Luteolibacter sp. Y139: one gene and its partner. The main gene of each other region encodes a partner of the protein of the gene in region 2 in a complex. Links are inferred from orthologs where the notes say so. Each region holds a gene or a part of one and is shown on either strand. Other genes may lie near its edges.

Region 1 (3,307 bases), on a different replicon or contig from region 2:
GCCAGCTCGCCTTCGCTGAAGCCGAGCCAGACGTCGGCGTAGAGTTCGCGGGCTTGTTCAAACGTATGTTGGAGTAAATCCAGCACCACCAAACGGCCGCCGGGCTTCACGATCCGGAATGCCTGTTGGAGCGCCTTCTCGGGGCTGCCGGCGTGGTGGAGGGCTTGGCTCAGGAAGGCGAGGTCCACTGAGGCGTCGTCGAGTGGCGGCTCTTCGATGTCCCCGAGGCGGTATTCCAGATTCGGCAGCTCGTGCTTCACCGCGAGCTCGCGGCCGAACTCAACCATCTTTGGCGAGAGGTCCACGGCGATCACTTGGTCGGCCTGCCGGGCGAGCATCTGGGCCAGCGTCCCTTCGCCAGCTCCGAGGTCGGCGACCACGCCTTGGTTGGTCACCTTGAGGAGGGCTTCTGCGAGACCCTTCCACGAGCGGCCCGGGACGTAGTCCTTGCCGAATCGTCCGGCGAGTTCGTCGAAATAGGCGCGGGTCTTGTCCCGGCGCTTCCGCTGGAGGTGGCGCAGGGCGGAGGTGTCTTTCTCGACCTCGGGGACCTCCTTGGCGGCTTCCTTGGCGAGCTTGAGGAGGTCGGGACCCATCTCGGAGCGGTAGAAATTGTGCTTCCCGCTGCGTTCGTCGGTCACCAGGCCACCAGCCTTGAGCTGGGAAAGCTGCGTCGAAATCCGGCTCTGGCCCATTCCCAGTAGCTCCTGCAGGTCGGCCACGCTCAGCGCCTCCGCATCCAAAAGGAGCAGGATCCGCAGCCGGGTCGGGTCGGTTAGAAGCTTCAGGGATTTCAGCATTGACGCCATGGCCAACCGGATACATCAACCCATCGCGATTTGACGATACGAAAATTAACCGCCCCAATGAGCACCTACATTTTCTCTTCCGAGTCCGTCGGCGAAGGCCATCCGGACAAAGTAGCTGACACCATCTCTGACGCGATCCTCGACGCGCTGCTTGCCCAAGACCCGAAAAGCCGGGTCGCCTGCGAAACCTTCGTGAAGTCGAACATCGTCGTCGTCGGCGGCGAAATCACCTCCAAGGCGAAAATCGACTACGAGCAAGTGATCCGGAATGCCGTCCGCGGCATCGGCTACACCAACAGCGACGACATTTTCCATGCCGACACGCTGTTCATTAACAACTACCTCACCGGCCAGTCGCCCGACATCGCTCAGGGCGTCGACGCCAAGAAGGCCAAGGGCAAGAAGACCGCCGAGCAAGGTGCCGGCGACCAGGGCATCATGTTCGGCTACGCCAGCGACGAAACGCCGGAGCTGATGCCCGCCCCGATCATGTATGCGCACCGCCTCGGCCGCGAGCTGACCCGCATCCGCAAGAGCGGCAAGGTCAAGTGGCTCCGCCCGGACGCGAAGTCGCAGGTCTCCGTCGAATACGTCGATGGCAAGCCGACCCGCATCGTGAACGTGGTCATTTCCACCCAGCACGCCGCCGGTGTGGAACACGCGGTGATCGAGAAGTTCTGCATCGAGCAGGTCATCAAGAAGGTGCTGCCGAAGAACATGCTCACCAAGCAGACCGAGTATCTCATCAACCCGACCGGCAACTTCGTGATCGGCGGCCCTCAGGGCGATTCCGGCCTCACCGGCCGCAAGATCATCGTGGACACCTACGGTGGCATGGGCCGCCACGGTGGTGGCGCCTTTTCCGGCAAGGACCCGTCGAAGGTGGACCGCTCCGCCGCCTACATGGGCCGCTGGGTTGCCAAGAACGTCGTCGCCGCCGGCCTTGCGAAGAAGGTTGAAATCCAGTTCGCCTACGCGATTGGTCACCCTCTCCCGGTCAGCGTTCACGTTGACACCTTCGGCACCGGCACCAAGCCCGACGCCGACATCCTCGCCGCGGTCCTGAAGGTCTTCTCCTTCAAGCCCGCCGACATCATCAAGCAGCTTAACCTGCTTCGCCCGATCTACGGCAAGTCCACCAACTACGGTCACTTCGGCAAGGATGACGCCGACCTGACTTGGGAGCGCACCGACAAGGTCGCCGCCCTCAAGAAAGCCATCAAGTAACTCACGAACACCATGTCCACTACCTTCACTGACTATAAGGTCGCCGACATTTCCCTCGCGGATTTCGGCCGGAAAGAAATCGAGATCGCCGAGCACGAAATGCCCGGCCTCATGGCGACCCGCGCCAAGTATGGCCCGGAGAAGCCGCTGCAGGGCGTCCGCATCATGGGCTCACTGCACATGACCATCCAGACCGCGGTGCTCATCGAGACCCTCGTCGCGCTCGGCGCCGAAGTCCGCTGGGTTTCCTGCAACATCTTCTCCACCCAAGACCACGCCGCCGCCGCGATCGCCGCTGCCGGTGTCCCGGTCTTCGCTTGGAAGGGTGAGACCCTCGAAGAGTATTGGTGGTGTACCTGGCAGGCGCTGGTCAATCCGGCTGGCCTTGGCCCGGAACTCATCGTCGATGACGGTGGCGACGCCACGCTGCTCATTCACAAGGGCTACGAGCTCGAGAACGGTTCCGACTGGGTCAATACCCCGTCCGGCAACCACGAGGAGCAGGTCATCAAGGACCTCCTCAAGGACGTTCACGCCAAGCAGCCCGGCATCTTCGCGAAGATCGTGAAGGATTGGAAGGGTGTCTCCGAAGAGACCACCACCGGTGTCCACCGCCTCTATCAGATGGCGAAGGCCGGCACCCTGCTGGTGCCCGCCATCAACGTGAACGACTCCGTTACCAAGTCGAAGTTCGACAACCTTTACGGCTGCCGCGAGTCGCTGGTCGATGGCATCAAGCGTGCCACCGACGTGATGATCTCCGGCAAGGTCGGCGTGGTCTGCGGCTACGGCGATGTCGGCAAGGGTTGCGCCCAGGCTCTCCGCGGCCAAGGTGCCCAGGTCGTCGTCACCGAAGTCGATCCGATCTGCGCCCTGCAGGCCGCGATGGAAGGCTTCCGCGTGCTGACCGTCGAGGACACCCTCGGCTGGGGCGACATCTACGTCACCACCACGGGTAACTTCGGCATCATCCGCCTGGAGCACATGGAGAAGATGAAGGATCAGGCCATCGTGTGTAACATCGGTCACTTCGACAACGAGATCGAGATCGACAAGCTCAACAACGCCCCCGGCGTGACGCGCACGAACATCAAGCCGCAGGTGGACAAGTACACCTTCCCTACCGGCGACAGCATTTACATGCTGGCCGAAGGCCGCCTGGTGAACCTCGGCTGCGCCACCGGCCACCCGAGCTTCGTGATGTCCAACAGCTTCACCAACCAGACGCTCGCCCAGATCGACCTCTGGAAGAACAAGGACACCTACAAGGC
Region 2 (3,671 bases):
TCGAAAGCGCACTCCAGGACCTCTACAACGCCGCCCAGCAAGCCCAAGCCGCTGCCGGTGGTGGAGCCGGTCCGGCACCTGACGTGGACGTCGAGTCCCCCGAGTCCGGCCCATCCGAACCCCGCCAAGCCAAGGGCAAGGTCGTGGAAGCCGAAGTCGTCGATAAATAACCAATTCCCGCGTGATTGACGCCCGGTCTTCCGGGCGTCAATCACGCGTCTCCGCAACAAGCCCTTTTCGATTTTTTCTACCCCTTTCCGGGCCACCCACACGGTCCGGCATTCCAACCAACCGAAACCAAACCAAAGAACACATGGCTACCATCAAACCACTCGGTCAACGCGTGCTCGTGAAGCGCATCGACGCCGAAGCGATCTCCGCCGGCGGCATCGTGCTGCCTGACACCGCCAAGGAAAAGCCGCAGGAAGCGGAAGTCCTCAGCCTCGGCACCGGCGGCAAGGATGAAGATGGCAAGACCATCGAGTTCACCGTGAAGGTGGGCGACAAGGTCCTTATCTCCAAGTACGGCGGCACCGAAGTCAAAGTCGACGGCCAGGAAGTGCTGATCATTTCCGAGTCCGACATCCTTGGCATCGTCGCCTGATCCCGCTCCCAGAACTCAACTTTCTACTTTCAACCACACCATGGCCAAACAACTCCAATTCGACGAATCCGCCCGCCAGGCCCTTCTGCGCGGTGTCGAGAAGCTCGCCCGCGCCGTCAAGGCAACCCTCGGACCTGCCGGTCGCAATGTCATCCTCGACAAGAAGTTCGGCTCCCCGACTATCACCAAGGACGGTGTCTCCGTCGCCAAGGAGATCGAGCTTGAGTGCCCCTATGAAAACATGGGCGCCCAGCTGATCCGCGAAGTCTCCAGCCGCACCTCCGACATCGCCGGTGACGGCACCACCACCGCCACCGTGCTTGCCGAAGCCATCTACAAGGAAGGCCTCCGCAACGTCACCGCCGGTGCCAACCCGATCAGCCTGCAGCGCGGCATCATGAAGGCCACCGAGGCCATCGTCGCCCAGCTCAAGGTCATCTCCAAGGAAGTCAACGACACCAAGGAAATCGCCCAGGTCGCCACCGTCTCCGCCAACTGGGACACCACCATCGGCAACATCATCGCCGATGCCATGGACAAGGTCGGCAAGGACGGCACCATCACCGTGGAAGAAGCCAAGGGCATCGAGACCACCCTCGACGTGGTCGAAGGCATGCAGTTCGACAAGGGCTACCTCAGCCCCTACTTCGTGACCGATGCGGAGAGCATGGAAGTCGTGCTCGATAACGCTTACCTCCTCATCAACGAGAAGAAGATCTCGTCCCTCAAGGACATGCTTCCTCTCCTCGAGAAGGTCGCCAAGACCGGCCGCCCGCTCCTCATCATCGCCGAAGACGTCGAAGGTGAAGCCCTTGCCACCCTCGTGGTGAACAAGCTCCGCGGCATCCTCAACATCGCTGCCGTCAAGGCTCCTGGCTTCGGCGACCGCCGCAAGGCCATGCTCGAAGACCTCGCCATCCTCACCGGCGGCAAGGTCATCACCGAAGACCTCGGCATCAAGCTCGAGTCCGTCGAGCTCGCCGACCTCGGCACCGCCAAGCGCATCACCATCTCGAAGGAAGCCACCACCATCGTTGAAGGTGCCGGCACCAGCGAAAGCATCACCGGCCGCGTCAATCAGATCCGCCGCCAGATCGAAGACACCACCAGCGACTACGACCGCGAGAAGCTCCAGGAGCGCCTCGCCAAGCTCGCCGGCGGCGTCGCCGTCATCAACGTCGGTGCTGCCACCGAGACCGAGATGAAGGAAAAGAAGGCCCGCGTGGAAGACGCCCTGCACGCCACCCGCGCTGCGGTGGAAGAAGGCATCGTCGCAGGCGGTGGTACCGCCCTGATCCGCGCCCAGGCCGCCGTGGGTGACCTCGGCCTCGCCGGTGACGAGAAGACCGGTGCCGGCATCGTGGCTCGCGCCATCGAAGCCCCGCTCCGCCAGCTCGCCGCCAATGCCGGCCGCGAAGGCGCTCTCATCGTCGAGAACGTCAAGACCAACAAGGAAGGCCACGGCTACAACGTCGCCACCGACAAGTATGAGGACCTCATCGCCTCCGGCGTTGTCGACCCGACCAAGGTGACCCGTTCCGCCCTGCAGAACGCTGCCTCGATCGCCGGCCTGCTCCTCACCACTGAGGCGCTCATCACCGAGATCAAGGAAGAGAAGCCCGCCGGCGGCGGTGGCCACGGCCACGACCACGGCATGGGCGACTACTAAGATGGCCGCGGCCCCAAAGCCGCAAGCCATTCGCCAAATTCAAAAGCCGGACGGGAAACCGTCCGGCTTTTCTTTTACCGGGACCGCGGGATTCATCCCGCCCGATTCCTCCGAGGAACGCCATCACCGCTTGAGCCGCTCCTGCAATCCTACCCCAGCCAAAACCAAAACGACGAAGTCGCATCCGCTACAAAGCCACGAACGCACCCTTCCACAAAAGAAAAGCCAGACGGTTTCCCGTCCGGCTCTGAAATGAAATGATGGTTTGCAGCAGAAGGCCGCAGTGGGCGAATCAAGCCCCCGGCTTCTTCTCCGGATCCACGAATTCCTCCACCGCCCGGAAATCGAGCCGCTTGGTCGTCGGATTGATGAAGAAGAAAACATACGAGCGGTTCTTTGGCTCCAGCGGCCAGCGGGTCGTGCTCAGCGCGCGGTCGCCTTCCTTCTCACGGACGCCGAAGCCCACGTCGTAGTACTTGATCTCATCCTCGCCCTTCGCGCCCTTCGGCTTCAGCGATTTGCCATTGCCAGGCGGCAGGATGAAGGTCGCGGTGCCCACGTAGCCCACGATCGGCTTGTCGGCGTGATTGTAGAAGTAGACGTCGCCAGCTCCGAACGATGGATCACTGGCGGGCATCACGACCGCACTGTAGCCGGTCGCGGCGGGGAACAGCAGCACCACGAATTCCTTGCCCTCCGCAGGCAGGGTCACCGTGGCGAGCGAGACGGCCTTGCCCGTCGCCTGCTTCAGGCTGAAGGCCCGGGCAGGCGCCGCCTGCGGTTCGGAGACGAAGTTGACCGGCAGGTCGAAGGGCGAGGACTTCGCTTCCGCCGTGGCCATCACCACTTGGCCGAGATCGGCGGGCGCGCGTTCGGCCAGGAAGCGGACTTTGACATCGCCGCCTTTGGAGGACTCCTGGGCCGGAGCCACGGCAGCGAACAGCAGGGCGAATAGGGTTACGAGACGCATCATGGAAACGGGTTATCAAACTTCGTCCGGGTGAAGCCAGCGGAATGCCGTCATTTCGTAGCGGCGGCCGAAGCTCTTGTTGATTGCCTTCAGGCTGGCGATGGTAGCCTCGGGGGCATCGGCAGAACTCACGAAGTCCCTGCTGCGCTCCACGGTCGCTTCGCACCACGCCCGGGCCAGCACCTTGCCATCCTTGTCCACGCTCTCGCCATAGGCACGAATGATGAAGCTGTCGGAGCGGGCAGACAGGATCGGCGCGATCGGCGTCAGGATATCGGCTTGCTTGACGATTCCCGGCATCCCGTAGCCCGCAGTACCTTGCTCGGCTTCCGGGAAAGCAAAGCGTGACGTGACCGTCGTCGACATGCCGCGGTTGCCTTCTTTCCAACCGGAGTTGATGTCCACGTCGTTCGAGTCCAGCGCACTCT

What was found.
Region 1: the proteins of groL (region 2) and metK are in contact, whole or in part, in a cryo-EM structure (PDB 8P4O), measured with the Escherichia coli proteins. The link is inferred for Luteolibacter sp. Y139 from one-to-one orthologs.

Annotation. Positions count from the first base shown.
Region 1 is NZ_JBBUKT010000008.1:17,502-20,808, forward strand. Bases 1-2,951 are described here. They hold metK (methionine adenosyltransferase), read left to right. Parts: upstream 1-866; coding sequence 867-2,036; downstream 2,037-2,951. Other genes in these bases: WKV53_RS18795 (ArsR/SmtB family transcription factor), read right to left, coding at 1-809; ahcY (adenosylhomocysteinase), read left to right, coding at 2,049-2,951. Outside these bases: more of ahcY, read left to right, coding at 2,952-3,307. UniProt on the Escherichia coli protein: Catalyzes the formation of S-adenosylmethionine (AdoMet) from methionine and ATP.
Region 2 is NZ_JBBUKT010000004.1:298,892-302,562, reverse strand. The notes cover bases 1-2,958. They hold groL (chaperonin GroEL), read left to right. Parts: upstream 1-644; coding sequence 645-2,273; downstream 2,274-2,958. Other genes in these bases: WKV53_RS12405 (hypothetical protein), read right to left, coding at 2,566-2,958; WKV53_RS12415 (co-chaperone GroES), read left to right, coding at 314-604; dnaK (molecular chaperone DnaK), read left to right, coding at 1-170. In the rest of the region: more of WKV53_RS12405, read right to left, coding at 2,959-3,246; WKV53_RS12400 (helix-hairpin-helix domain-containing protein), read right to left, coding at 3,259-3,671.